3 regions of the Streptomyces sp. NPDC059564 genome follow, and region 1 is predicted to be linked to each of the others. Evidence: riboswitches for the same ligand, from Rfam matches in the RefSeq annotation. Region 1 holds a riboswitch; each other region holds the start of a gene.

What was found. Region 1 has a riboswitch for cobalamin ahead of ACFV0Q_RS14370 (CoA-acylating methylmalonate-semialdehyde dehydrogenase). Riboswitches for the same ligand answer to the same signal wherever they lie in the genome.
Region 2: it holds a riboswitch for cobalamin, as region 1 does, so the genes downstream of both, ACFV0Q_RS22060 (ABC transporter substrate-binding protein) here and ACFV0Q_RS14370 (CoA-acylating methylmalonate-semialdehyde dehydrogenase) in region 1, are expected to answer to the same signal.
Region 3: it holds a riboswitch for cobalamin, as region 1 does, so the genes downstream of both, ACFV0Q_RS36465 (energy-coupling factor ABC transporter permease) here and ACFV0Q_RS14370 (CoA-acylating methylmalonate-semialdehyde dehydrogenase) in region 1, are expected to answer to the same signal.

The regions. Positions count from the first base shown of each region.
Region 1 is NZ_JBHWBP010000064.1:1,198-11,293, forward strand. Features, by position in the region: gene mmsB (3-hydroxyisobutyrate dehydrogenase) at 1-538, opposite strand, end outside; gene ACFV0Q_RS14360 (enoyl-CoA hydratase/isomerase family protein) at 535-1,665, opposite strand; gene ACFV0Q_RS14365 (acyl-CoA dehydrogenase family protein) at 1,662-2,813, opposite strand; gene ACFV0Q_RS14370 (CoA-acylating methylmalonate-semialdehyde dehydrogenase) at 2,810-4,309, opposite strand; cobalamin riboswitch at 4,496-4,673, opposite strand; gene ACFV0Q_RS14375 (short-chain fatty acyl-CoA regulator family protein) at 4,751-6,154, opposite strand; gene aceA (isocitrate lyase) at 6,540-7,826, shown strand; gene aceB (malate synthase A) at 7,894-9,492, shown strand; gene ACFV0Q_RS14390 (3-hydroxybutyryl-CoA dehydrogenase) at 9,489-10,096, shown strand, end outside.
Region 2 is NZ_JBHWBP010000131.1:5,307-17,836, reverse strand. Features, by position in the region: gene ACFV0Q_RS22070 (ABC transporter ATP-binding protein) at 1-234, opposite strand, end outside; gene ACFV0Q_RS22065 (FecCD family ABC transporter permease) at 231-1,274, opposite strand; gene ACFV0Q_RS22060 (ABC transporter substrate-binding protein) at 1,271-2,254, opposite strand; cobalamin riboswitch at 2,290-2,429, opposite strand; tRNA gene ACFV0Q_RS22055 (tRNA-Trp) at 2,537-2,613, opposite strand; gene ACFV0Q_RS22050 (ankyrin repeat domain-containing protein) at 2,668-3,405, opposite strand; gene ACFV0Q_RS22045 (DUF5954 family protein) at 3,508-4,581, opposite strand; gene ACFV0Q_RS22040 (DUF4352 domain-containing protein) at 4,783-5,304, shown strand; gene ACFV0Q_RS22035 (GMC oxidoreductase) at 5,428-7,083, shown strand; gene ACFV0Q_RS22030 (carboxymuconolactone decarboxylase family protein) at 7,142-7,621, opposite strand; gene ACFV0Q_RS22025 (dihydrodipicolinate reductase) at 7,618-8,697, opposite strand; gene ACFV0Q_RS22020 (glycoside hydrolase family 18 protein) at 8,867-10,186, shown strand; gene ACFV0Q_RS22015 (serpin family protein) at 10,275-11,483, shown strand; gene ACFV0Q_RS22010 (PfkB family carbohydrate kinase) at 11,449-12,444, opposite strand; gene ACFV0Q_RS22005 (bifunctional 4-hydroxy-2-oxoglutarate aldolase/2-dehydro-3-deoxy-phosphogluconate aldolase) at 12,447-12,530, opposite strand, start outside.
Region 3 is NZ_JBHWBP010000401.1:742-6,515, forward strand. Features, by position in the region: gene ACFV0Q_RS36450 (ATP-binding cassette domain-containing protein) at 1-564, opposite strand, end outside; gene cbiQ (cobalt ECF transporter T component CbiQ) at 561-1,310, opposite strand; gene ACFV0Q_RS36460 (energy-coupling factor ABC transporter substrate-binding protein) at 1,314-1,667, opposite strand; gene ACFV0Q_RS36465 (energy-coupling factor ABC transporter permease) at 1,673-2,371, opposite strand; cobalamin riboswitch at 2,401-2,604, opposite strand; gene ACFV0Q_RS36470 (methylglyoxal synthase) at 2,737-3,654, shown strand; gene ACFV0Q_RS36475 (flavodoxin family protein) at 3,750-4,466, shown strand; gene ACFV0Q_RS36480 (hypothetical protein) at 4,485-5,021, opposite strand; gene ACFV0Q_RS36485 (SsgA family sporulation/cell division regulator) at 5,097-5,504, opposite strand.

The DNA.
Region 1 (10,096 bases):
CGGCGAGGATCATGTTGTTGCAGATCTTCGCGGCCTGCCCGGCGCCCGCCGCCCCGCAGTGCACGGCCTTCTTGCCCATGACGGACAGCAGCGGCTCCGCCGCCGCGAACTCGGCCGCGCCGCCGCCCGCCATGAAGGTGAGGCTCGCGGCGCGCGCACCCACCACCCCGCCCGAGACGGGCGCGTCGAGGGACCGGTGGCCGGCCGCCACGGCCGCCTCGTGCGCCGCCCGCGCGTCGGCCACGTCGATGGTGGAACAGTCGACGAACAGGGTTCCGGGCCGCGCGGCCGACAGCAGCCCGTCCTCCCGGTACAGGGACAGGACGTGGCGGCCCGCCGGGAGCATGGTGATCACCACCTCCGCCTCGGCGGCGGCCAGGGCGGCCGACGCGGCCGGTTCCACCCCCGTCGCGCAGGCGCGGGCCAGGAGCTCCGGCACCAGGTCGAACCCGAGGACGCGGTAGCCGGCCTTGACGAGGTTGGCCGCCATCGGGCCGCCCATGTGGCCGAGTCCGATGAACGCCACGGTGCTGCTCACCAGGGCACCTCCTGAGCCGAATCGGTCGTGGCCAGCCGCAGTTCGCGGTCGCCGAGCGGGGCGAAGAACCCTTCCACGTCCGCCGGGCCCACCTCCGCCAGCGAGGACGGGGACCACCGCGGACTGCGGTCCTTGTCGATGACCTGGGCGCGGATGCCCTCCACCAGGTCGGGGTGGGCGAGCGCGGCGCAGGACACGCGGTACTCCTGCTCCAGGACCCGCTCCAGCGGGCCGAGCCGCCGGACCCGGCGCAGCGCCGCCAGGGTGACCTTGAGCGCCGTGGGCGATTTCGCCGTCAGCGCGTCGGCCGCCGCCTTCGCGTCGGGCAGGCCGGTGGCGAGCAGCCGCCGGTGGATCTCCTCGACGGTGTCGGCCGCGTAGCAGGGGTCGATCCAGGCGCGCGCAGCGGCCAGTTCGCCCGGCGGCGGGTCGGCCACGAAGCGGGGGAGGACCTCGGGTACGCAGGACCGGGCCGGTTCCGCCGCCAGTTCCGGCAGTCGCGCCGCCGGGACGAAGTGGTCGGCGAGCCCGCACAGCAGGGCGTCGGCCGCACCGACCGCCGTACCGGTGAGGGCCAGGTGGGTCCCGAGTTCGCCCGGGGCGAGCGCCAGCAGGTAGGTGCCGCCGACGTCGGGGACGAAGCCGATGCCCGTCTCCGGCATGGCGACGCGGGAGCGTTCGGTGACGACCCGTACGGTGCCGTGGGCCGAGATCCCGACTCCGCCGCCCATCACGATGCCGTCCATGAGGGCGACGTACGGCTTGGGGTAGCGGGCGATGCGGGCGTTGAGCCGGTACTCGTCGCGCCAGAAGTCCGCGGAAGCCGTCGTCCCGCCGCTCGCGTCGGCGTGGATGGCGCGGATGTCCCCACCGGCGCACAGACCGCGTTCCCCGGCGCCTTCGATGACGACCGTCTCGACGGCCGGGTCGCGCTCCCAGGCGGCGAGTGCCCCGTCGATGCGGAGCACCATGGGGTGGGTGAGGGCGTTGAGCGCCTTGGGGCGGTTGAGGGTGATGTACGCGGCGCGGCCCTCCGTACGGAGCAGCACCTCGTCGTGGGTCGCGGAGGTCGCGGAGGTCGCGTATGTCTCGTGGGGCTTGTGGGATTCGTGGGATTCGTGGTTCATCGCAGGCTCTCCGTGAGTCCGCGGGCGACGATGACGCGCATGACCTCGTTGGTGCCTTCCAGGATCTGGTGGACCCGCAGGTCCCGGACGATCTTCTCGATGCCGTACTCGCTGAGGTAGCCGTAGCCGCCGTGGAGTTGGAGGGCGCGGTCGGCGACGGCGTAGCCGGTGTCGGTGGCGAACCGCTTGGCCATCGCGCACAGCCTCGGGGCCAGGGGGTCACCCAGGTCGAGGGCTTCGGCGGCCTGCCGGACCAGGGCGCGGGCGGCGGCCAGCTCGGTGGCCATGTCGGCGAGCCGGAACTGCAGCGCCTGGGCGTCCAGGAGCCGGCCGCCGAAGGCCTCCCGGTCGGCGAGGTACGACAGGCTGCGGTCCAGGGCGCTCTGGGCGCCGCCGAGGGAGCAGGCGGCGATGCCGAGGCGGCCGCCGTTGAGGCCGTTCATGGCGATGCGGAAGCCGTCGCCCTCGGCCCCGAGCCTGCGGTCGGCGGGGATCCTTACCCCGTCGAGGACGACCTGACGGGTGGGCTGCGCGTTCCAGCCCATCTTGTGCTCGTTCGGCCCGAAGGACACCCCGGGGTCGTCGCGCTCCACGACGAAGGCCGAGATCCCGCCCGGCCCGGCCTCGCCCGTCCGGGCCATGACCACGTAGACCCCGGCGGCCCCGGCGCCGGAGATGAACTGCTTCACCCCGGTCAGGACGTAGTGGTCGCCGGCCCGCTCGGCGCGCGTGCGCAGGGCGGCGGCGTCCGAGCCCGCCCCGGGCTCGGTCAGGCAGTAGCTGCCCAGGGTGGCGGCCGAGCAGAGCCCGGGCAGCCAGCGCTCGCGCTGCGCCCGGTCCCCGTAGCGGTCGATCATCCAGGCGACCATGTTGTGGATGGAGAGGTAGCCGGCGATGGAGGGGCAGCCGGTCGCGAGGGTCTCGAAGACGAGGACCCCGTCGCCGCGGCCGAGCCCGGAACCGCCGTGCTCCTCGCGGACGTAGACGCCGCCGAGGCCGAGGTCGGCGGCCCTGCGCAGGACCTCGACGGGGAAGTGCTTGTCCCGGTCCCAGCCGACGGCGTACGGGGCCAGGTGCTCCTGCGCGAAATCGAGGGTGACCTCGGCGAGGGCGAGCTGGTCCTCGGTGAGGGTGTTCACGGCGCTCATCCCATCGTGGGGATGGTGAAGCTCGCGCCCTCCTTCGCCCCGGAGGGCCAGCGCGAGGTGACGGTCTTGGTGCGGGTGTAGAAGCGGATGGAGTCCGGGCCGTGCTGGTTCAGGTCGCCGAACCCGGACCGTTTCCAGCCACCGAAGGTGTGGTAGGCCACGGGCACCGGGATCGGCACGTTGACGCCGACCATGCCGACGCCCACCCGGCGGGTGAAGTCGCGCGCGGTGTCCCCGTCACGGGTGAAGATCGCGACGCCGTTGCCGTAGGGGTGCTCGGTGGGCAGGCGCAGCGCCTCCTCGTAGTCGGCGGCCCGTACGACGCTCAGCACCGGGCCGAAGATCTCCTCGCGGTGGATCCGCATGCCCGGGGTGACGCGGTCGAAGAGGGTGGGACCGGCGAAGAAGCCGTTCTCGTGCCCGGGCAGGGTGAACCCGCGGCCGTCGACGACGAGTTCGGCGCCCTCGGTGGCGCCGATGCCGACGTAGCGGTCCACGCGGTCCAGGGCGTCGCGGCTGACCAGCGGCCCGAAGTCGGCCTCGGGGTCGTCGGAGCGGCCGACGCGCAGGGTGGCGATCCGCTCCTTCAACTTGGCGACCAGCGCGTTCGCGGTCTCCTCGCCGACGGGAACGGCGACGGCGATGGCCATGCAGCGCTCGCCCGCCGAGCCGTACCCGGCGCCGACGAGGGCGTCCACGGCCTGGTCGAGGTCGGCGTCCGGCATCACGATCATGTGGTTCTTGGCGCCGCCGAAGCACTGGGCGCGCTTGCCGTGGGCGGCGGCGGTGGCGTAGATGTGCGCGGCGATCGGCGTGGAGCCGACGAAGCCGAGGGCCTGCACCCGCGGGTCCTCCAGCAGGGTGTCGACGGCCTCCTTGCCGCCGTTGACCACGTTGAACACGCCGGGCGGCAGGCCCGCCTCCAGGAAGAGTTCCGCGAGGCGCAGCGGTACGGACGGGTCGCGCTCGGAGGGCTTCAGGATGAAGGAGTTGCCGCAGGCGAGGGCGGGCGCGGCCTGCCACAGGGGGATCATCGCGGGGAAGTTGAAGGGGGTGATCCCGGCGACGACGCCGAGCGGGGAGCGCAGCGAGTGCACGTCGATGCCGGTTCCGGCGTTGTCGGTGAACTCGCCCTTGAGCAGGTGCGGGATGCCCGCGGCGAACTCGACCACCTCCAGGCCGCGTTGCAGGTCGCCGTGGGCGTCGGCCACGGTCTTGCCGTGCTCGGACGACAACAGCCGGGCGAGGGAGTCCCGTTCGCCCTCCACCAGCTGGAGGAAGCGGAGCAGGACCCGGGCCCGCCGCTGGGGGTTCCACTGCCCCCATTCGGCCTGCGCCTCCTCGGCGTTGGCGATGGCGGCCCCGGTGTCGGCGCGCCCGGCGAGCGGAACGCGGGCCTGGACGGCGCCGGTGTTGGGATCGTGCACGTCGGCGAAGAGGCCGGAGGTTCCGGTGGTGTGCTTGCCGCCGATGAAATGGGTGAGTTCACGGACCATGGCTGCCTGCTCTCGTCAGGGGGATCCGGGGATGGCACGGCGGACCGGCGGCGCGACCCGGTGGGGTGCGCCGCTGGGGGAACGCCGTGGGAACTACGAGCGCGCGTCGGTGTGCGCGCGCTCCGCCGGATCACCAGGGTCGTGGGTACGTACCGGTGCCATGCGTGTCTGCTCCATCCTCGTGGACAACACGAAACATTCCGCGGCCGGTATCCTGACTCCCGGATCCCCGCGTGCCGCCCGCCTTCCCGGCTCGTTCGCCAGTGGCGTGTGGATGGCAGCACACTCCCCGGTCACAGTGGCGGGACCGTGCCGGATTCACACCGGCTTCCCTGCACCGCGGACCTTCGTTCACGAACATATAGTTGGACGTCCTAGTAAGTCCACCCCCGACACCCCCTTCCGGCCGCGGTCGAGCATGGCTCGACCGCCGGGTGCGGATCAGCCCCGGTCCGCGACCGGGTACGGGACGAACGTGCTGCTGTTCTCGTCGACGGCCAGGGCGCGGCCGAGCGGCGGTACGGCCCGCTGCGGGCAGTCGAGGCGTTCGCAGAGCCGGCAGCCCATCCCGATGGGCGTGTCCGCACCGGCGTTGCCGAGGTCGAGCCCGTCGGAGTAGACGAGGCGCGAGGCGTGCCGGATCTCGCAGCCCAGCCCGATGGCGAAGGTCTTGCCGGGCTCGCCCCAGCCGCCGCGGTGGCGGGTCACGGCGCGGGCCGTCCACAGGTACCGCTGCCCGTCGGGCATGGCGGCGACCTGGACGTGGATGCGGCCGGGCGCGGCGAAGGCCTCGTACACGTTCCACAGCGGGCAGGTGCCGCCCGCGCGGGAGAAGTGGAAGCCGGTGGCCGACTGCCGCTTCGACATGTTCCCGGCCCGGTCGACGCGCACGAAGGAGAACGGCACCCCGCGCAGGCGGGGCCGCTGGAGGGTGCTCAGCCGGTGGCAGACCGTCTCGTAGCCGAGGCCGAACCGGTCGGTGAGCCGCTCGATGTCGTAGCGGAACTCCTCGGCGGCGGCGTGGAAGTCCGGGTACGGGAGGATCAGCGCGGCCGCGAAGTAGTTGGCGATGCCGATCCGGGCCAGGCCGTGCGCGGCGGAACCGGCCGCGAAGTCCTCGGCGGCCAGCCGGTCCAGCTCGACGCCGTGTTCGAGGAGGGCCAGCTGGGTGGCCATCCGGAACGCCTGCTGGCCGGGGTGCAGCCGCCCGGACAGGTGCAGCACGCGCGAGGCGGCGTCGTAGTGGTGCAGCCGGTCGGAACCGGCCGCGATCCGCACCCCGTGCCGGTCGGCGAGCCGCGCGGTCAGCGCGCGCACCACCTCCCCGGGGCGGATGCCGATCTCGCGGGCGAGGTGCTCGGCGGCGAGATCGGTGTCGTGGAGGTAGTTCTGCCTCCGGTAGAAGAACTCCCGGATCTCCTCGTGCGGGGAGCGCGGCGCCTCCGCCGCTCCGCCGCCCCGGCCGTCCGCCGCTTCCGCGAGCCGCTCCGCCAGGAGCTGGCCGCGCCGGCCCAGGTCCAGCAGGACGGCGGCGACGGCCGGCATCCGCGTGGCCAGTTCCGACAGGTCGGACGGGGAGACACGGGCCTCGGCGACCTCGGCGGCGAGGGCCTCGCGCAGGTCGGCGACGAGGCGGCTGGTGTCGCGCTCGGAGAAGAAGCCGGGATCGACCCCGAACGCCTCGGTGAGCCGCAGCAGTACGGGCACGGTCAGCGGGCGGGAGTCGTGCTCCATCTGGTTGAGGTAGCTGGGCGAGATCGCGAGCACCCTGGCCAGATCGGCCTGGGTCATCCGCCGCTCCTCGCGCAGCCGCCGCAGGCGGGCTCCCGCGTACGTCTTGCTCACCGCACTCCCCTCCCGGTCTCCCCTTCGCCGTGCCCGTCACAGTACGCGGACCCGTACCCGAACGGGGCTTCGCAACCTTGGCAAAACCGCCGCCGAAGATTCGCAAAGCTTGGCAGACGTACCTCCTTGATGGCACCCGGTGCCACTGCCAGAGTCGGTCCTGCGGCCGGCCGGACCCGGCAGCCGAGGTGGACTCCCGGGCCTGATTCACGCCCTGATGTCGGTGATCCCGGCAGCCCCACCCGGCGCCCGGCAGCATTGCTCAGCTTCGGCCCGCAGGCGGGTCCGGCGGCCGCACCCGCACGAACAGGCACCAAGTGCCAGCCAGTCGGGCATGCGCCCGGCTCCTTGGCAAGACAAGCGACGGATGGAAACGGTGACGGTCATGGCAGAGGCGAACACGACGGCGGCGGCCGAGCGGCTGGCACAGCGGTGGGCCACCGACCCGCGGTGGGCCGGGATCGAGCGCACCCACTCCGCGGCGGACGTGGTCCGGCTGTCCGGCAGCATCCGCGAGGAGCACACCCTCGCCCGGCGCGGCGCCGAGCGGCTGTGGCGCCAGCTCCACGAACAGGACTACATCCACGCGCTCGGCGCGCTGACCGGCGGCCAGGCGGTCCAGCAGGTCCGCGCCGGACTCCAGGCGATCTACCTGTCCGGCTGGCAGGTGGCGGCGGACGCCAACCAGGCCGGGCACACCTACCCCGACCAGAGCCTCTACCCGGTCAACTCGGTCCCGCAGGTGGTCCGCCGGATCAACAACGCCCTGCTGCGCGCCGACCAGATCGCCACCGCCGAGGGCGGCTCCGACACGACGGACTGGCTGGCCCCGATCGTCGCCGACGCCGAGGCCGGCTTCGGCGGCCCGCTCAACGCCTTCGAGCTGACCAAGGCGATGATCGCGGCGGGCGCGGCGGGCATCCACTACGAGGACCAGCTGGCCTCGGAGAAGAAGTGCGGCCACCTGGGCGGCAAGGTGCTCGTCCCCACCTCCCAGCACATCCGCACCCTCAACGCGGCCCGCCTGGCGGCCGACATCGCCGACACCCCGACCCTGATCATCGCCCGCACGGACGCGCTGGCCGCGAACCTGCTGACCAGCGACGTCGACGAGCGCGACGCCGAGTTCGTCACCGGGGAACGCACCGCCGAGGGCTTCTACCGGGTCCGCAACGGCATGGCCCCCGTCATCGCCCGCGGCCTCGCCTACGCCCCGTACGCCGACCTCATCTGGGTCGAGACCGGCACCCCGGACCTGGCCCAGGCCCGCGCGTTCGCCGAGGCCGTCCACGCGCGGTACCCGGACCAGATGCTCGCCTACAACTGCTCGCCGTCCTTCAACTGGAAGGCGGCCCTGGACGACGACCAGATCGCCAAGTTCCAGCGCGAACTCGGCGCCATGGGCTACCGCTTCCAGTTCATCACCCTCGCCGGCTTCCACTCCCTCAACCACGGCATGTTCGACCTGGCCCGCGGCTACGCCGAGCACGGCATGACCGCGTACGTCGACCTCCAGGAGCGGGAATTCGCCGCCCAGGCACAGGGGTTCACCGCCGTCAAGCACCAGCGCGAGGTCGGCACCGGGTACTTCGACCTCGTCTCCACCGCGGTCAACCCCGCCTCCTCCACCACGGCGCTCGCCGGTTCCACCGAGGAAGAGCAGTTCCACTGACCCGTGCCGCCGGCCCGCCGGGCCGCCCGACGGAGGGCGCCCGGCGGCCCACGCTGAGGAGAACCGCATGTCCCTGAAGTCCCCGACCGGCCGTGTGCAGGTCCTCGGCGCACCGGGTGAGCGCCACGAGGAGATCCTGACCCCCGAGGCCCTGGAGTTCGTCGGCCGGCTCGACGCCGCGTTCGCCGGCCGCCGCCTGGAGATCCTCAAGGAGCGCCGCCGCCGCTCGTGCCACCTCGCGGGCGGCACCCCGCTCGACTTCCCGCTCGCGACCCGCGCCCTGCGCGAAGACCCCCACTGGCGGGTCGCTCCGCCCGCGCCCGGCCTCACCGACCGCAGGGTGGAGATCACCGGCCCGCCGGAGCGGCGGATGACGGTCAACGCCCTGAACTCCGGGGCCGGCGTCTGGATGGCCGACTTCGAGGACGCCACCGCGCCCACCTGGAACAACGTCGTCGGCGGCCAGCTCAACCTGCTCGATGCCGTCGAACGCCGCATCGACTTCACCGCCCCCGGCGGCAAGGAGTACCGCCTCGGCGAACACCTCGCGACCATCATGGTCCGCCCGCGCGGCTGGCACCTCACCGAGGAGCACCTGGAGGCCGACGGCCGGCCCCTGTCCGCCTCCCTCGTGGACTTCGGCCTCTATTTCTTCCACTGCGCGCAGCGGCAGATCGACGCCGGGTACGGCCCGTACTTCTACCTCCCCAAGCTGGAGAACCGCTACGAGGCCCGCCTCTGGAACGACGTCTTCCTGCTCGCGCAGGAGCTGCTGGACATCCCGCGGGGCACCGTCCGCGCGACCGTCCTGATCGAGACGATCACGGCTGCCTTCGAGATGGAGGAGATCCTCCACGAGCTGCGCGAACACAGTGCCGGGCTGAACGCGGGCCGCTGGGACTACCTCTTCAGCCTCATCAAGACCTTCGGCCACCGCACCGACTTCCGGCTGCCCGACCGCGCCAAGGTCACCATGACCGCCCCGTTCATGCGGGCCTACACCGAACTCCTCGTCCGCACCTGCCACCGGCGCGGCGCCCACGCCATCGGCGGCATGGCCGCCCACGTCCCCGGCAAGGACGCGGAGGCCAACGAGGCGGCCCTCGCCAAGGTCCGCCTCGACAAGGAGCGCGAGGCCGAGGACGGCTACGACGGCTCCTGGGTGGCCCACCCCGGCCTGGTCCCCGTCTGCCGCGAGGTCTTCGACGGGGTGCTGGGGGACAGCCCGCACCAGATCGACCGGGCGCGCGAGGACGTCGAGGTCACGGCCGCCGACCTGCTGTCCGTCCGCCGGATCGGCTCGCCCCCGTCACAGGAGGGAGTCCGCTCCAACATCGCCGTGGCCCTGCGCTACTTCGACGCCTGGCTGCGCGGCAGCGGCGCCGTCGCCCTGTACGGGCTGATGGAGGACGCGGCGACCGCCGAGATCGCCCGCGTCCAGATCTGGCAGTGGCTCCGCCACGGATACGTGGACCGGGACACGGTCACGGCGCTCCTCGACGCCGAATGCGCCGCCCTGGCGGCCGAGGATCCGCGGGCCCTGGCCACCGAAGCCCGGGAGGTCTTCGTGAACACCGCGCTCGCCGCGCAACCGCCCGGCTTCTTCACGCCCGAGGCCTACACCCGTCACCTCGTACGCCGTGCCGAAGCGCGGGTGCACGCGTGAGCGCCCCCGCGAACCGGCGCGTCCAGCGCGTCGGCGTCGTCGGCGGCGGGCAGATGGGCGCCGGCATCGCCGAGGTCTGCGCCCGCGCCGGACTCGACACCGTCGTCGCCGAGGCCGACGCCACCGCCGCCCTGGCCGCCCGCGAACGCGTCGCCGTATCCCTCGAACGCGCCGTCCAGCGCGGCAAGCTCGACCGGATCTCCGCCGAGGACGCCCTGGCCCGGCTCGTGTTCACCGGGGACCTGGAGGACCTCGCCGACCGGCAGCTGGTCATCGAGGCCGTCACCGAGAACCCCGACGCGAAGGCGGAGGTCTTCACCCGCCTCGACAAGACCGTGGAGGACCCGGAGGCGATCCTCGCCACCAACACCTCCGCTATCCCGGTCATGCGGCTCGGCATGGCCACCCGCCGCGCCGACCGGGTCGTGGGACTGCACTTCTTCAACCCGGTCCCCGTCCTGCCGCTGGTGGAGGTCGTCTCCTCCCTCCACACCTCGGCCGACACCCTGGCCACCGTCGAGGCCTTCGCCCAGGGCGCCCTCGGCAAGACCACGGTCCGCTCCCAGGACCGGGCGGGCTTCGTCGTCAACGCGCTGCTGATCCC
Region 2 (12,530 bases), on a different contig from region 1:
CTTCACGCTCAGCGAGCCCGCGTCGGTCCCGTCGAGCAGCACCCGTCCGGAGGTGGGCCGGAGGGTGCCGTAGACGCAGCGCAGCAGCGTGGTCTTGCCGCTGCCGTTCGGGCCGACCACACCCACCGTCTCGCCGGGCCGGGCGGTGAGGTCGACTCCGTGCAGCAGCGGCTGCCCGTCGATCTCGTAACGCACGGCCTCCACGGCGAGTTCCACCGGACTCCCGGCCGTCATCCGGCCACTCCTTCGGTTCGGGTGGACCTGCGCAGCATCCACAGGAAGAACGGTCCGCCCACCAGCGCGGTGACCACGCCGACGGGTATCTCCTCGGGCGCCGCGGCCGTACGGGCGACCAGGTCGGCCAGGGTCAGGAACACGGCCCCGCCCAGCGCGGCGACGGGCAGCAGCGCCCGGTGTCCGGCGCCGACCACCATGCGGGCGGCGTGCGGAACCATCAGCCCGACGAAGCCGATCGCCCCGCTGTAGGCCACCAGTACCCCGATGACGAGGGAGGTGAGGACGAAGACGGCGGCCCGGAAGCGGCCGGTGTCCAGCCCGAGGGTGTGCGCGCCCTCCTCCCCCGCGAGCAGCAGGTCGAGCGGCCGGGCCAGGGTGACGAGCACGCCGGTGCCGACGAGCAGCGCGGCGGCGGGCAGGGCGAGTTCGTCCCAGCGGGCGCCGCCGAGCCCGCCCAGGGTCCAGAAGAGCACGGAGCGGATCTGGTCGGGGCGCGCGGACAGGACGAGGACCAGGCTGGTCAGGGCGGACAGGACGTACTGCACCGCGACTCCGGCCAGGATCAGCCGGCCGGTGGTCATGGTGCCGCCGCGCCGGGCCATCGCGTAGACGGCGACGAGCGCGGCCATGGAACCGGCGAACGCGGCGAGCGGCACCCCGGCCCCGGTCGCGAACCCGGCGGCGCCCGCGCCCGCGGCGGTCCCGAAGACGAGGACGAGCACGGCGCCCGCCGAGGCGCCCGAGGAGGCGCCCAGCAGGAAGGGATCGGCCAGCTGGTTGCGCACGAGGGCCTGGAGCACGGCGCCCGCGACGGCGAGTCCGGCGCCGACGACCATCCCGAGGAGCACCCGGGGCATGCGGACGTCCCACACGATGGAGGCGAAGGCCCCGCCGCCCGCCCCCGGCCCGGCGAGCAGGAGGTCGAGGACCTTGCCGGGGCCGATCCGTACGGGCCCCAGGGCGAGCCCCGCCACCCCCGACGCGGCGAGCAGGACGGCGAGCAGGACGAGGACGGCGGTGGTCCGGCGCCGCTTCACGCGGCGTCGGGGTGCAGCTGGCGGCCCAGGGACTCGGCGGCGTCGGCGACCCGCACGCCGAGGACGGCGGATGACAGCGGCAGTACGACGAACCGCTGGTTCCTGATCGCGGGAACCTGCGCCAGCGCCGGGTCGTTCAACAGGCGCCGCTTCTTGGACTCGACGGTGGTGCCGCCGTAGTCGTAGATGAGGACGACCTCGGGCTTGCGCTCGATGACCTTCTCCCACGACACGTCGCCGAAGGTGTCCTTGAGGTCGGCGAAGACGTTCGTCCCCCCGGCGCGGGAGACGATCTCGTTGCCTATGCCGTCGCCTCCCGAGGTGAAGGCGGAGTCCTCGCCCGAGTCGTAGACGAAGACGGAGGGCCTGGGCTTGTCCTTCACCCGTGCGGTGACGGCGTCGACGCGGCGCTGCTCGTCCTCGATGAGGGCGGCGCCGCGTTCGGGCACGCCGAAGGTCCGGGCGACTTCGGTGATCTCGGTCTTCAGCTGGGCGAGGCCGACGGGGCCCTGGGTGCAGTACTCCACGCTCAGGCGGGAGTTGATGCCGGACTTCGCCAGTCCTTCGCGGTCGCGGCCCTGCGCCTTGTCGAAGGCGCTGGCGTAGCCGCCGTACACGAAGTCGGGGTCGGCGCCGAGGAGGACCTCCTTGGAGGGGTACTCCTCGGCCAGCACCTTGATCTTGTCGTAGGCGGGCCGGTAGGCGGGCAGCACGGAGTCGTCGAGGTAGGCCGTGCCCGCGATCCGGTCCTGGAGTCCGAGGGCGAGCATGATCTCGGTGGCGTGCTGGTTCATGGTGACGGCCCGCTGCGGCGGCGCCTGGTAGGTGCTGCTGACACCGCAGTTGGTGAGGGTGTACGGGAACCCGGGCGCGGCTTTCGCTTCGGAGGCGGCGGGCCGGCCGGGTCCGCCGCAGGCGGCGAGCGGGATCAGGAACGCGAGGGCGGCGAAGGAGCGCAGGGCTGCGCGGGAACGCGACATGGGGAGGCCTCTCCGGGGGATCCTCGTCCCCGGTCGAAGTGAAGAGGCGGCGCGTCAGTGTCTGACTTCCGGGATCCCGCGGGCGGGATCACCGGTCACAGTGGCGGGACCGCACCGGATTCGCACCGGTTTCCTGTCCTGCGCCGCCCGGGACAACCCGGCCAAGTGTGCCAGATGCGGCCTTTTGCCCGGAACTCCAGCCCCCCGGCCGGATCCGGACGCACCGGAGGCCCGTGTCGGCGGCGGTTTGCGCGCGGGCACGGGCCTCTGGCTGTTTTCCGATGGCAGGGGCGGCAGGAGTCGAACCTGCGACCTACGGTTTTGGAGACCGTTGCTCTGGCCAGCTGAGCTACACCCCTTCGGTGGGACCAACCATGGCACGGCGCGCCGCGAAGATCCACCGAATTCCGGGGTCAAGTGGTGTGGATTTCGGCCCGGGTGTGGGCGCCGCAGGCCCGGAGCCAGCCGATCAGTTGGGTGTTCTCGCTGGTCAACGCCATGTCCAGGGGTGTCTGGGCGGCGTGGCCGATCCAGTCGATGTCCGCGCCTTGAGACAACAGGTACTGGGCCGTGGACAGTTGGCCGCCGTGGCAGGCGTTCCAGAACGCCCAGTCCACCTCCTCCGGTTCGGCCGGCTCCGCGTCGAGGAGGGCCGTGACGCGGTCGAGCAGGCCGAGGGTGGCGGCGTCGTGGAGATCGGGGCGGGCACCGTGCCCCAGGAGGCGGCGGGCGGCGCGCCACTGGCCGAAGGCGCGGGCGTCGGCGAGCGGGGTGCCGGCGCCGATCAGCCCGCCGGTGGCCTCGATGTCGGCGCCCGCCGCGACGAGGGCGTCGAGGGCCGTCACGTCGTCGTTGCTGGCGGCCCAGTGCAGCGGGGTCTCCTCGTGCGCGCCGACGAAGCGGGCCGCCGGGTCGGCTCCGGCCGCCACCAGGAGGGCGATCACCTCGGCGGTGTGCGGGCAGTGCCCCGGCCAGTCGGTGGCGAGGTGCAGCAGGCTGCGCTCCCCCGCCGCCGCGCCGCGCTTGACGACGCGGGCGCCGGCGAGCCCGGGATGGTCTTCCAGGAGCCGGCGCAATGCCGCGAGGTCGCCGCCCCGGATCGCCGCGGTGACGGCCGCGGCCAGGGGGTCGTCCGATTCCAGTCGCAGCACGGCCCGTCCTCTCCTGCGGGTACGCCGCGCCTCCCGGCCGGCGTCGGGGACTGAGCGTAGCCGCCGGGTCGGCGGGTGACCGGTGCCGACGGGCTCGGCGGGTCAGTCCTCGGGGATGACCCGGCCGTCCTCGTCGAGCGCGAGGTGGATGCGGGCGGGGTCCTGGCTGTTGATGTCGGACGGGCGCGGGCCTTCCGGTCCGTCGGGGCCCCAGCGCAGCAGGCGGCGGGTGCGGGCGATCCGGTACGTGGCGCCCTGGAATCCGAGCCGGTTCACGCGTCCGGCGCGCAGCACGTCGGCGGCTTCGGCGTAGGCGGCCAGCTTCCCCGCCGGTCCCCCGCCGGCCGCCGGGGTGCGGGCGTCGGTGTGCGGGTCGGCGTCGTCGGGGATGAGGCCGCGCATCCGGGGCCACATCCACGTCAGGGCGAAGTCCAGCGACTTGCGGGCGGCGTGCGCGCTCGCGTGCGGGCCGCTGACCGGGGTCCAGCCGCGGGCGCGGCTCTGCTCCACGACCGTGAACGTCGCGGGCAGCAACAGGACGTCGGGGTGGGTGTCGAGAGCCCGCCGCGCGTCGGCGCGCACGTCCTCGGGGAACCGCTCACCGGTGTAGCGCAGGCCGCGCAGGGCCAGCTGCTCCACGGCCTGCGTCGGGGTGACCGGCGCGGCCGGGTCCAGGACCAGGCCGCCGTCGATCCCCGGCTCCTTGACGGCGCGGTTCCAGTCGGGGGCCGGGGGCTCCGGATCGCTCGGCCGGGGCTCCTCGATCCCGCCCGGGCCCGCGCCGGCGTACTCCTCGGCCCGTACGACGCGGTACCGGGTCCCGGCCAGGTCCAGTTCGTCGACCCGCTCGCTCTCCAGCCGGGCCACAGCGGCCAGCAGGGCGCGCCGCTCCGCCCTGTCCCGGGCCTCGTCCTTGGCCCGGAACCACAGCGCCGAGTTCAGGCTGTCGCGCGCCAGCTGCGGGCAGCCGGCCGTCACCGCGATCACCACCCGCCACCGCTGCCCGTCCCCGGCGTCCTGCGCCGCGACCCCGAACAACGGCCCGCGCACCACCACGTCGCCGGCGAGCACCGTGGAGTCGGCCGCGTCGGCCTCCATGACGGCTTCCACCGGTTCCACCGGCACCCGCACCACCACCGGCCGCGTCCCGCCCGGCCCCACACCCTCACGGTCCATGCCCCCATCCTGCCGACCGCGCCCCACCCCTCCCCGGCGTCCTCCCTTCCCGGCGTGCCCGCCCCGGTTTGGGGGGGCCCACGGCCGCGTCCGGCGGGGGCCCGACCCGCCGCGGAGGCGGGCGGTGGCGGGGCCGGGGCGGTCGGAGGATCGTGGGGGTGAGGGGGCGCTGAGGCAGGGGCGGAGAAGGAGGTCCCGACGATGGGCCGCACGGGTCGCCTGAGCCGCACGGGCCACCTGAGCCGCACGGGCCGTCTGGGTCGCCTCAGCCGTCGCGGGCGCCTGCTGCCGGGCACGCTCCTCGCCGTGCTGCTGCTCGGCGCGGGGCCCGGCGGGTCCGGGGAGACCGTTCCCCTGGACGGGAACCGGCCCGGCGAGCGCCTCGACGTCACCCTCACCCGGGTCGTGGACCCCGCGGGCTCGGCCGGCGGCGACCGGCTGGTCGCCGTAGAGCTGCGGCTGGAGAACACCGGGTCCGTGCCGTACCGGGACGCGCCCGCGGCGGCGGCGCACCTCCTCGACAGCCAGGGGCAGCGGTTCACCGGCCTGACGCAGGAGTCGCGGGCCGGAGCCGGCCTGCCGGACACCGTCAGCCTCGATCCGGGCGCCGAGGTCACCGGTTTCGTCACCTTCCGGGTGCCCCGGGACGCCGGGCTCGCGGCGGTGCAGTTCGCCCTGGACGCCGGGCTCGGTGACGACGTGGGCCAGTGGAGCCTCTCCTGAACCCGGGGAACCCAGGGGCTCAGTAAGGGGAACCAGCCACAAGTTACCTCGCCGTATGTAGTGACTTAGCCGGCGTTCGACAGTAGAACTCGTTCTCACTCCGTCGAGAGTGAGGAAGGTCACATGAGTGACAAAAGCCTGCACAGCAAGGTGTCCAAGGGCGTTTCGCGCCGCGGATTCATCGCTGGAACTGGTTCTATTCTCGGAGCCATGGCCCTCGCGGTCAACACCACTCCCGCCCAGGCGAAAACCACCGTCGGCGCGGCCGCGGCGAACGCGCCGATCGACTCCGGGGCCCATGTCCCGGCCCTGGTGATCGGCACCGGCTACGGCGGCTCGGTCGCCGCGCTGCGGCTCGCCCAGGCCGGCGTCGACGTGCACATGATCGAGATGGGCATGGCCTGGGACACCCCCGGCAGCGACGGCAAGATCTTCGCCAACACGACGAAGCCCGACTACCGTTCGTACTGGCTGCGCACCAGGACCAAGGCGCCGCTCAGCAATTTCCTCGGGTTCCCCATCGACAAGGACGTCCCCAAGTACACGGGCATCCTGGACGCCGAGGAGATGGGCGGGATCATCGTCTACCAGGGCCGCGGGGTCGGCGGCGGCTCGCTCGTCAACGGCGGCATGGCCGTGACGCCCAAGCGGCAGAACTTCGCGGCCATCCTGCCCTCGGTGGACGCGGAGGAGATGTACTCCACCTACTACCCGCGCGCCAACGCCGGTCTCGGGGTGGGACTCGTCGACCCCGACTGGTTCGAGACGGTGGACTGCTACCAGTTCGCCCGCGTCGGCCGCAAGCACGCCCAGCGCTCGGGGTTCCCCTTCGTCTTCGTCCCGGACGTCTACGACTGGGACTACATGAAGCAGGAGGTCGCCGGGACCGTCCCCAAGTCCGCGGTCGACGGCGAGATCCTCTACGGGAACAACGCCGGGAAGAAGTCCCTCCAGAAGACCTACATCGCCGCGGCCAGGGCCACCGGCAAGGTCGGCATCTCCCCCCTGCACCGGGTCACCACCGTCTCCCCCTCGGGCGGTGGCGGCTACACGGTCGCCATGGAACAGCTCGACACCACCGGGGCGGTGGTGGCCACCAAGACCGTCACCGCCGACAAGGTGTTCTTCGCGGCGGGCAGCGTGGGCACCAGCAAGCTCCTGGTCCGGCTGAAGGCCACCGGCGCGCTGGCGAACCTGAACGACGAGATCGGCAAGGGCTGGGGCGACAACGGCAACGTCATGTGCGGCCGCGCGAACCACCTGTGGGACCCCACCGGCAAGGTGCAGGCCTCCATCCCCTGCGGCGGCATCGACAACTGGGACGCGGGCGGCGCCTTCGCCGAAGTGGCCCCGCTGCCCACCGGGATCGAGACGTACGCCTCCTTCTACCTCTCGATCACCAAGAACCCCAACCGTGCCCAGTTCACCTGGAACGCGGCCGCCGGCAAGGTCGACTTGAACTGGCAGACCGCCTGGAAGCAGCCCTCCATCGACATGGCGAAGACCATCTTCGACAAGATCAACTCGAAGGAGGGGACGATCTACCGGACGGACCTGTTCGGCACCAACAAGATCTGGGGCGACCACCTCACGTACCACCCGCTGGGCGGTGCGGTACTGAACAGGGCCACCGACAACTACGGCCGCCTCCGCGGCTACACGGGCCTCTACGTGATCGACGGAGCGCTGATCCCCGGCAACACCAGCGTCAATCCGTTCGTGACCATCACGGCCCTCGCCGAGCGGAACATAGAGAAGATCATCGCCACGGACCTCTGACGGGGAACGGATCCCGGGGCCGGGCGGAGGGTGGACCTCCGTCCGGCCCCGGGCCGTGTCAGCCGCTCGGCAGCACACAGACGCTGTCGAGGCCCAGCACGTGGTTGAGCCGGCCGAAGGCGAGCCAGGAGCCGATGCTCATGCTCAGCTCCACGATCTCCACCTGGCTGTAGTGCGCGGTCATCCGCTCCCAGAACTCCTCGTCCAGGTTGTGGTGGTCCAGGGCGTAGCGCTCGGCGTACTCCGCCGCGAGCCGCGTGCGGTCGTCGAAGGCCCCGGTGGTCCGCCATGCGGTGACGGCGTCGGGGAACTCGTCCTCGACCGTCTCGCCGTCCCGGTCGGTGCGCCAGTCGAGGCAGAAGACGCAGCCGTTGATCTGCGCGATGCGCAGCCGGGCGGCCTCGAACTCGCGCAGGCCGAGGGTGGTGTGGGCGTAGACGGACAGGGAGAAGTTGGCGGCGGCCATGCCGATGCCGGGGACCATGTCGCCCCACACGTACTCGATCGGGTGCTGCCCTTCGGGAATGTCGATTCTCATGGCTGTTTCCTTCCGAGTCTGCCGACTGCGGGACGCAGCGGGATGTCGAGCGCGTCGTAGAGTCCGGGCTCCGCGTCGACCAGCCAGTCGATGGCGCCGACCAGCCGGCCCACGGCGGTGGCGTTGCCGCCCGCGGAGCGGTTGTCGCCCTCGTCGGTGCACTCGACGGTGACCTCGATGCGCGGGCGGCCCTCGATGACGACGCGGTGGGCCCCGGTGCCGTCGGGCGGTGTGGGCCAGTCGGGGGCGCAGGACGGGTGGATGCGGGTGACGTGTTCGATGACGATGCGGGGTTCGCCCTGGACGATGCCCTGCACCTCGAAGCGGATGGCGCCCTGGGTGCCGGCCGCGAACTCGCCCATGGTGCGGGTGGTGACCGTGGTGTCGAGGGCGCGGCGGTCGGAGGTCTCGCGGATCTCGTCGAGTTCCACGCCGAGGGCGCGGGCCATCATCCGGACCTGTCCGCCCCACACCATGGTGGGGACGGAGGGCATGAGCATCATCGGCTCGTAGTCCATGGGCTGGCCCATGCCGACCAGGTAGCGGACGGAGTCCGGCTGGTCGTAGGTGGAGTAGTCGAAGATCTCCTGGCAGCGGATCACGTCCACCGTGGTGCCGAGGCCGCTGAGCAGCAGCGGGAGCACGTCGTTGCCCCAGCCGGGGTCGACGCCGGAGGCGAAGAGCGAGCCGCCGCCCGCCGCGACGGCCGCGAGCACCGGGTCCCGGAACTCCGGCGGGGCGTTGCGGTGGTCGTAGAGGGGGTAGAGGGCGGGGCTGACGACGGCCGCCCCGGCGGATATCGCCCGCGTGATGTCGGCGAGCGCGTCGTCGGGGCGGACGTCGCCGGACGCCGCGTAGACGACGGCGGCGGGGCGGGCGGCGAGCACCGCTTCGCTGTCGTCGGTCGCCGCCACCCCCAACGGGTGGTGGAGTCCGGCGAGTTCGCCCGCGTCACGGCCGACCTTTCCGGGGTTGTGGACGATCACTGCCGCGAGTTCGAGCGCCGGGTGGGCGTCGACGGCGCGGATCGCCGCGCGGCCGACGTTGCCCGTGCCCCAGACCACCGTGGGAATCATGCGCGGAGGGTAGCGAGGGGGCGCAAAGGTGCCCAGGGCCGTGAAGGAGGAATTTCGGACGACCGGGCGGCCGCGCGGAACCCGAGGTGGACACCCCCTTGACCCGGCTGGTCCAGACCAATAGTTTCCGGCTCACGAGCACCACTCCCCGCATCCGCAAAGGAAGCCCATGCGCCGCAGCACGCTCGGCAGGCTCGCCGTCGCCGCCTGTTCCCTCTCCTTGCTGACCGCCTTCGCGCCCGCCGGTCAGAACGGAGCGGCCGGGGACCACGACCGCGGGTTCCGGAAGGTCGGGTACTTCACCCAATGGGGGGTCTACGGGCGTGACTTCCAGGTCCAGGACCTGGAGACGAGCGGCACCGCCGCCCGGCTCACCCACGTCAACTACGCCTTCGGCAACGTCGGCGCCGACGGCAAGTGCTTCACGGGGAACGTGCCCGGCGAGGCCGACGCATGGGCCGACTACGTGCGCCCGCTGGACGCGGCGAACTCCGTGGACGGCGTGGCCGATACCGCCGAGCAGCCCCTGGCGGGCAACTTCAACCAGCTGCGGGAGCTCAAGGCCAGGCACCCCGGTCTCAAGGCGATGATCTCGCTGGGCGGCTGGAGCTGGTCCACGCACTTCTCGGACGCCGCCCTCACCCCCGCCTCCCGCGAGGCCTTCGTCCGCTCCTGCATCGACCTCTACATCAAGGGCAACCTCCCGCAGGACGGCGCCCGGGGCGGCGCGGGCGCGGCGGCCGGGCTCTTCGACGGCATCGACCTGGACTGGGAGTGGCCCGGCTCGGAGGGTGACAGCGACACGAGGTTCCGGCCGGAGGACAAGCGCAACTTCGCCGAGCTGGTCGAGGAGTTCCGCCGCCAGCTCGACGCGTACGGGCGCGAGCGGCGGCGGACGTACGAGCTGTCGGCCTTCGTCCCGACCGCACCGGCCAAGATCGACGCGGGCTTCGACGTCCGCCGGATCATGCGCGGCCTCGACTTCGTGAACCTCCAGGGCTACGACTTCCACGTGTCCGGGGAGAAGACCACCGCCCAGCAGTCCGCGCTCCGCGCCCGCGACGACTTCAGCGTGGAGGGCACCGTGGACGCCTGGCGCCGCCGCGGGGCGCCCGCGCGGAAGCTGGTGGTCGGCATGCCGTTCTACGGGCAGGGCTGGACCGGGGTCAGCGGCGGCGGCGACGGCATGGGGCAGCCCGCGACGGGACCGGCGCCCGCCACCTGGGCGGCCGGCTACGAGGACTACAAGGAGCTCAAGAAGCTGGCCGCCTCCGGGACCTACCAGGTGCACCGCGACCGGCGCGGCGGCCACGCCTGGCTCTTCGACGGCAGCACGCTGTGGACGTACGACGACCCGCAGGTGCTGAACACGAAGGCCCGCTACGTGCGCGAACAGGGCCTGGGCGGGGCGATGTTCTGGTCCCTGGACGCGGACACGGCCGAGGGCGAGCTGACGGCTGCCGTGGACCGGGGCCTGCACGGCCGCTGACCAGCCTCCGGACCGCCTCCCGACCGGCGCCGCCGGGCCGCGGAAAACCGCTCCGGCCGGGCGGCGCCCTCCACGTACGCTCCCGATCATGAGGAACTCGACGGTACGCGCGGTCAATCGGCTCACGGCCCGGTGGGCGGCCGCCGCCGGCTCCGGCGGGGAGGCGGGCACCGTCTTCACCGCGGCCGGGGTCTGGCCACTGCTCGCCCTCCTCGCGGACGGCGCGGCGGGCGCGGCCCGGACGGAGCTGGCCGGAGCGCTCGGGACACCCGCCGGGGAGGCGGCGCCGGCCGCGCGGGAGCTGCTGTCCGCGCTGGGCTCCGTACGGGGGCTGCGGTCGGCGACCGGGCTGTGGGGCCGGGAGGACCTCCCCCTGGAACCGGGCTGGTCGGCGGAGCTCCCGCCGGGTGCGCGGGGCACCCTGACCGGGGACGCGGACCGGGACCGGGCGGCGCTGGACGCCTGGGCCGCCGCACACACGGACGGCCTCATCGACCGGATGCCGGTCGCACTGCCGGAGGGCCCCGACGCGGTCCACCTGGTGCTGGCCTCGGCACTCGCGCTGCGGCTGAAGTGGATCCGGCCGTTCGACGAGGGGTTCGGCGAGGCGCACGAGGGCCCCTGGGCCGACCGGCCCCTCCTGATGCTGCACCGTCACACAGCCCTGCTGGACCGGGTCAAGGTGGCCCGGGGCACGGCCGGAGCGGTGACCCTCCTGGAGGTGGTCGGGGACGACGGGGTGGACGTCCACCTCGTCCTGGGCGAACCGGAGGCCCGGCTCGGGGAGGTGCTCACCACCGGCATCGAGGCCGTCACCCGGGACCGTCCCGCCACCGGCGTGAGCCGCCTCCCGGACGGCAATCCCGGCCCGGGCCTGTTCGTCGACTCGGTGCGCTCCCACTCCCCCGAGCCCCGGCTCTCCATCGAGACGGCGGCCTTCGAGGTGAACGCGGAGCACGATCTGCTGGAGCAGGCCCGGGTGTTCGGCCTGGAGACGGCCACCGGCCGGCGCTCCGGCCACTTCCCCGGGATCAGCCCGGAGCCGCTCGCGGTGGGCTCGGCCCGCCAGACCGCGCTGGCCCGCTTCCACGCGGAGGGCTTCGAAGCCACGGCGGTCACGGCGGTCGGCGCTTTCGCGGGCGGCGTGGCCGCAATGCCCCGCGAGCGCGACCGGACCCGCCGGGCGGAGGTGTACTTCCACCGGCCCTTCGGGTTCCTGGCCGTGCACCGCGCCTCGCGGCTCGTGCTGGCGGCGGGCTGGGTCACGGACCCGGTTGCGTACCCGGACGGACCGTAGCCGCCAGCGCGGCGGTGTCGGCGAAGGCCGGGACGTGCCCGGTGCCGCCGCGTCCGGACACCGAGAGGGAGGCGGCCGCCACCCCGTACGCCGCCGCCCGCGCGAGGGGGTCGCCCAGCGCGAGCCGGGCGGTGGTGGTGCCGGTGAAGCAGTCCCCGGCGCCGGTCGCGTCGACGGGCGCCGGGTTGGGCGGGACGGGGAGGCGGGCCGCACGGGCGCCGTCGTCCAGGAGCAGCCGGCCCGCCCCGCAGGTGACGGCCACCGCGCGGGCCCCGAGCGCCCGGTAGCGGGCCGCCGCCTCCCGCGGGTCGTCGGTGCCGACCAGGGCGAGCGCGTCGGCCGGGCAGGAGGTCTTGAGCAGCCCGGTCAGCGGGGCGATCCGCGCCAGCAGGTCCCGGGCCTCGCTCCGGCCGGTCAGCCGGGGCCGGTGGTTGGGGTCGTACGTGACGTGCCCGCCGGCCGCGTGGACGGTGTGGGCGGCGTCCAGTACGGCGTCCCGGGCGCTGGGCGAGAGCGCGCCGGTGATCCCGCTGGTGATGAGGGCCTTGGTGCCGGTCAGCAGCTCGCGCCAGGCCTCGGTGTGGGCCACCGAGAGGGTGGAGCCGGCGCTGTGGGCGCGCCAGTACACGAACTCCCGGTCGCCCTCGCTGTCGGCGCAGAGCAGGTAGGCGCCGTTCGGGCGGGGTGCGCGGTGGACGTGGGAGACGTCGACGCCCAGGTCGGCGGCGCGGCGCAGCAGCGGAACGCTGAGCTCGTCGTCGCCGACGACCGCGAGGAGGGCGGTGCGGGCCCCGGCCGCCGCGGCGGCGGCCGCGGCGTTGAGGGCGTCGCCGGAGTAGGAGATCCGCGCGCCGGTGCCGTCGGCGGCCGCGCGCAGGGGGGTTTCGGCGTGGATCTCGACCAGGACCTCGCCGAGCACGAGGACGTCGTAGGCGGAGGACGGACCGGAGGGGGCGGTCACGGTCAGCGCCCTTCGACGGCGCGGGACGACGCCGGGCCGCCGCCCCCGCACGCGGCGCAGCACGGTCCGGCCAGCTCCGCGAAGAC
Region 3 (5,774 bases), on a different contig from region 1:
CGCGCGCAGACCCGCCAGCACGTCCAGGAGGCGTTCCTGCCCGTCCGGGTCGAGCCCGGCCGTCGGCTCGTCCAGGATCAGCACGCGCGGGGCCATCGCCACCGCGCCCGCGATGGCCGCGCGCTTGCGCTGTCCGTACGACAGGAGGTGCGTGGGCCGGTCCCGCAGCGCGGTGATGTCCAGGGCGGCGAGGGCGGAGCCGACCCGCTCGCGGACCTCGGGCGCGGGCAGCCCGAGGTTCATCGGCCCGAAGGACACGTCCTGTTCGACGGAGGCCGCGAAGAGCTGGTCGTCGGGGTCCTGGACCACCAGCTGTACGGAGGTGCGCAGCCGGGTCAGGCCCGCCCGGTCGTGGGCGACCTCCGCGCCGTCCAGGCGCAGCGTGCCCGCGGCGGGGCGCAGGCCGCCGCTCAGCAGCCGCATCAGCGTGGTCTTGCCGCTGCCGTTGCGGCCCAGCAGGACCAGCGCCCGCCCCTGCTCGATCCCGAAGTCCACGCCCGACAGCACGGCCGGGCCGTCCTCGTAGGCATAGCCCGCGCCGGCCAGCTCCACCACCACGCTCACAGGTACAGCTCCTTCAGTACGAGGGTCCCCGCGACCACGGCGGTCAGCAGGGCGGCGGAGGCCGTGAGGAACCGCCAGGACAGCGCCGCGTCCGGTACGAGGACGCGCAGCGCGCCGTCGTAGCCGCGGCCGGCCAGGCCTTCCTGGAGGCGGGCGGCGCGGTCGAAGGCCCGGACGAAGGAGGTCGCGGCGAGCCCGGCCAGCGAACGCCACACCGCCGCCCGGCTCGTCTGCCCGAGCCGGGCGGCCTGGGCCCGGCGGACCTGGGTCATCGAGTCCAGCAGCAGGAAGCCGATCCGGTACATGACGAGGGCGACGTCCACCACCGGGGCGGGCACCCCCGCCCGCACCAGCCGCGGCAGGACGTCCGAGACGGGGGTGGTGAAGGCGAACAGCAGCACGCCGAGCGAGGCCGCCGAGGTGCGCAGCAGGAGTTCGGCCGCGTGCCGGGGGCCGTCCGGGGCGAGGGAGGCGAAGCCGGCCGGGCCGCCGAGCGAGACCAGCAGCGGCAGCGCCCCGGTCACGCAGAAGCCCAGCGGCACCCGGAAGGCCCGCCACAGCTGCCGGCCCGCGACCCCGGCCGGACCCAGCAGCACGGCCAGCGTCGCGGCGCCGACCAGCGGCCCGCCGGGCCAGGGCGGCAGGCACACGGCGGCGACCGTCAGTCCGAGCCCCAGGAGCGCCTTCTCCAGCGGATGCCGCCCCCGCCACCGGCTCGCGTGCGCCGCCACGTCGATCGGCAACACCGCCTACGCCTCCGGCGGGGCGGGGACGGGCGACGCGTCGGGGCTCGCGGCCGCCGCCTGGGCCAGGCCCTGGCGGCGCCCCTTGCGGACGCCGAAGTAGTACGCGAGCAGGCCCGCGCCCAGGGCGGCCTGGAGGGCGAACAGTGCCGACTCGACCTCCCCGGACGGGGGTTCGTACAGCGGCGAGAACCAGGGCTCGTAGTCCGGCTTCAGTTCCGTGATGGCCGACTCGGCCTGCGCGTCCGCGCCCGTGAACGGCTCCTCCTTACCGTCGCCGAGCCCCAGCGCGAGCGGGAGCACGGCCAGCGCCGCCACCACGAGCAGCAGCAGGGTGTTGATCTTCGCGTTCCGGGACATCGCCATCAGAGGGCCGCCTCCTGCTTCGCCTTCGCGCTGCCGGTCAGCTTCGCGACCCCGAGCCGGACCAGGTCCGACTTGCTGGACTGCATCAGCAGCCGCATCACGAGGACGGTCAGCAGGCCCTCGCTCACCGCGAGCGGGATCTGGGTCAGGGCGAAGATGCCCGCGAACTTCTCCAGCGCGCCCGGGAATCCGCTGCCCGGATCCGGGAAGGCCAGCGCCAGCTGGACGGAGGTGACGCAGTAGGTGACGAGGTCGGCGACGAAGGCCCCGCAGAAGACCGTCACCATCAGCGGCGCACCCGACTTCCGCAGCAGCCGGTACACGCCGTAGCCCGCCCAGGGGCCGGCGATGGCCATCGAGAAGACGTTCGCGCCGAGGGTGGTGAGCCCACCGTGCGCGAGCAGCAGCGCCTGGAAGAGCAGGGTGATCGTGCCGAGCACCGCCATGATCGGCGGCCGGAACAGGATGGCCCCGAGCCCGGTTCCGGTCGGGTGCGAGCAACTGCCCGTCACCGACGGGATCTTGAGTGCGGACAGGACGAACGTGAACGCACCCGACGCCCCGAGCAGCAGCGTGCTCTCCGGGTTCGCCTTCACCTCGCGGGTGAGGGCGCGGACGCCGTGGACGACGAACGGGGCGGACGCGGCGCCCCAGGCGACCGCGTGCAAGGGGGGCAGGAACCCCTCGGCTATATGCATGGTTGTGGGAGACCTCTCCAGCACCTCGTGGATGGACGACGCGCCCCGGCCGGTCTCCTGGCTCACGGGTACTGATGCCCTGACTCCGCCTTCCCGGGGCCGTGCGGTCTCCCGCGCGGGCCCAGTGGCTTCCCGCGTACGTACAGGAGTGGAGCCGGACTTCCCGATCACAGTGGCGAGGGCCGCACCGGTTTTCCACCGGTTTCCCGAACGCCAAGGCCAGCTGACCCTAGTCGGCCGCACGGACCGGTCACAACCCGCCCCAATCCCGCCGATCGGGTGGCCGGATTCCGCTTGGCTGTCACCCAACGTGTTCACGCCGCTACCATCTGCACCAACCGCCCCGCCCGAAAAGGGAGTTCCGCATGGCCGTGACCACCGAAGACTGGCTGCCCCGCATCGCCGCGCTGTTCCGCACCTACGATCTCGACGGCGACGGCCAGCTCGGCCGCGAGGACCTCATCGCCTACGCCGGCCGGCTCGGCGAGCAGCTCACCGAACCCGGTGACACCCGCCGCCGCACCGCCCTCTTCGACGCCTACAACGAACTCTGGACCCAGCTCCAGACCGCCGCCGACACCGACCGCGGCGGCCGCGTCAGCGAGCAGGAGTTCGTCGCGGCCGCCGCCCGCGACGCCTTCGACGGAGACCGCACCTTCCGCGCCTCCACCCTGCGTGCCCTCGACGCCCTCGCCGACGCCCTCGACCGGGACGGGGACGGCCGCATCGACCGCGCCGAGTACGAGCGCCTCTTCGGCGCGACGGGCCTCTCCGCGGGCACCGACGCCCTCGCCTTCGACCGGATCGACGCGGACGGCGACGGCGCCGTCAGCCGCGAGGAACTGCGCGCCGCCGCCGTGTACCTCTTCCCGCTGGCCGACCCCGCCTGGCTGACCGGCGCCGGCCACCGCCCCGACCGCACCCGCGGCATCGCCCTGGTCGCCCACGACGCCCGCAAGGCGGACCTGCTCGCCTGGGCCGAGCGCCGGGCCGCCGACCTCAAGCCGTATCGCCTCTACGGCACCGGCACCACCGGCACGCTGATCAACCGCATGATCGGCCTGGACGTCACCCCGCTGCGCAGCGGCCCGCTCGGCGGCGACCAGCAGATCGGCGCGCTCGTCACCCAGGGCGAGATCGACATGCTGGTCTTCTTCTACGACCCGCTCGCCTCCCACCCGCACGGCGACGACGTCCGCGCCCTGATCCGGCTCGTCACGCTGGCCGACGTACGGCTGGCGCTGAACGCCGCGAGCGCGGACGCGATGATCGAGAGCCTGTAGCGGCGGCCGCGGGGACCGGGGGTCGGGGGTGCGGAGTGGCCCGGACGGGCGCGGCCCGCTGGCGGCCCCCGCGTCCCCCGGGAAGGCTGGGCTCCGTGACCGCCGACTCCCTCACCTACCCGGACCTCTCCGCCGTCTACGTCAACTGCACCCTGAAGCGCTCGCCCGAGACCAGCAACACCGAGGGCCTGATCGCCAAGAGCCGCGCCGTCATGGAGGCGGCCGGCGCCCGGACCTCACTGATCCGGGCCGTCGACCACGACATCGCCACCGGCGTCTGGCCCGACATGACCGAGCACGGCTGGGAGAGCGACCAGTGGCCGGTCCTCTACAGCCAGATCATGGACGCCGACATCCTCGTGCTCTGCGGCCCGATCTGGCTCGGCGACAACAGCTCGGTGATGAAGCAGGTCATCGAGCGGCTCTACGCCTGCTCCTCGATCCTGAACGAGCAGGGCCAGTACGCCTACTACGGGCGCGTCGGCGGGGCCCTGATCACCGGCAACGAGGACGGCGTCAAACACTGCGCCATGAACGTCCTCTACAGCCTCCAGCACCTCGGCTACGCGATCCCGCCGCAGGCCGACGCGGGCTGGATCGGCGAGGCCGGGCCCGGCCCCTCGTACCTGGACCCGGGATCCGGCGGCCCCGAGAACGACTTCACCAACCGCAACACGGCCTTCATGTCCTGGAACCTGATGCACCTCGCCGCCCTCCTCAAACGCGCCGGCGGCATCCCCGCCCACGGCAACCAGCGCTCCCTGTGGGACGCCGGCTGCCGCTTCGACTTCCCCAACCCCGAACACCGCTGAGCGGGTACGGGGGCGGGTTCAGCAGGTGTTCGGGTGGGCGACGTCCACCACGTACCGCTCGGGCGAGTGGAGGACGCTGGTGGTGAAGGACGGCCGGGTGTCGAAGGCGGCGCCGAAGGTCACGTACCCCTCGAAGTCGCCCGTCATGGCGATGCCCTTGAGCTTGCTGAGGTTGATCGTCTGGAGCTTGGGGCCCTGGTAGACGTTCTGGCCCGCGTCGTTGTGCGCGGCGGCGGGGTGCAGGCGGATCTCCAGGAAGTACGTCCCGGGCAGCGGCACGGGCTTGCCGGAGCCGTCGTAGACCAGCTCGGAGACGGGTGTGACGGTGACCGGCGGGACGGAGCCCTGCAGGTCGATGACGATCCGGTCGTACGTGCAGTGACCGCCCCAGCGGGCGTTCACGACGAGCGGGGTCTGGGTGCGGACGGACGGCGTGGTGGGTGCTGCGGACGCGGCGGCCGAAGCCGGTGCCGAGAGCGCGAGCCCGGCGGTGAGCAGGGCACCCGTGGCCAGGGCCACGGTCCGGCGGCGGCGCAGGCGGTGCGGGTGACGCATGGCGTCCCCCCGATTCTCGTGAGACGGGGACTGGCTGTCACCGTGGGAGACACCGCCCGGGCCCCGGCGGTTCCCTCAGTGCGCCAGCAGCGCGCTCAGCTCCGCGTCCAGGTCGTAGTGGCGCCGTTCCTGCCCGCGCGGGACCAGCTCGGTCATCCGCCGGCACAGCTCCCGTACGTCCTTGGCGCGGGCGGAGACCACACAGCTCTGCTCGCCGTTGCTGAAGGCGAGGAACACACGGGGCTCGGTGCCCCGCCGCAGCGGCCACACCTGTATGTCGCCCTCGCCGGTACCGCAGGTCTGCCCGTCGAGCAGCAGCTCGCGCGAGAACACCCAGCGGGCGAGGTGGGTCCCGGCGCCGCGGAAGTCGACGGCCAGTTCGTACGGCCGGTCCGTGCGGTAGACGAAGGCGCCGATCAGGGGGACGGACAGCGGTGCGGCCTCCAGCCGCAACGGCAGGACGCGGTGTTCGGTGGTGGCCATGGTGGCTCTGCCTCTCTTCGCGCGGGGGCTTTCACGGGCCCCCTCGGGCACGCTAGCCGACGTTCCCGGCGCTCCCCGGGGCCGAAGGTCCCGACCGGACGGGCCGCACGGCCCGTTTCCGGGAGCGCGCGGGGCCGGGCGGGCGGTCCGCCTCCGGCCGGGTCTCGCCCGGAAGGCGTACGGGCCCAGGGTGCCAGGACGCACCCGAGCCCGCCCTCCGGGGAGAGCTGGCTCGGGGGGACCTGCCGGCCTCGGTCGTGTAGGTCCAGG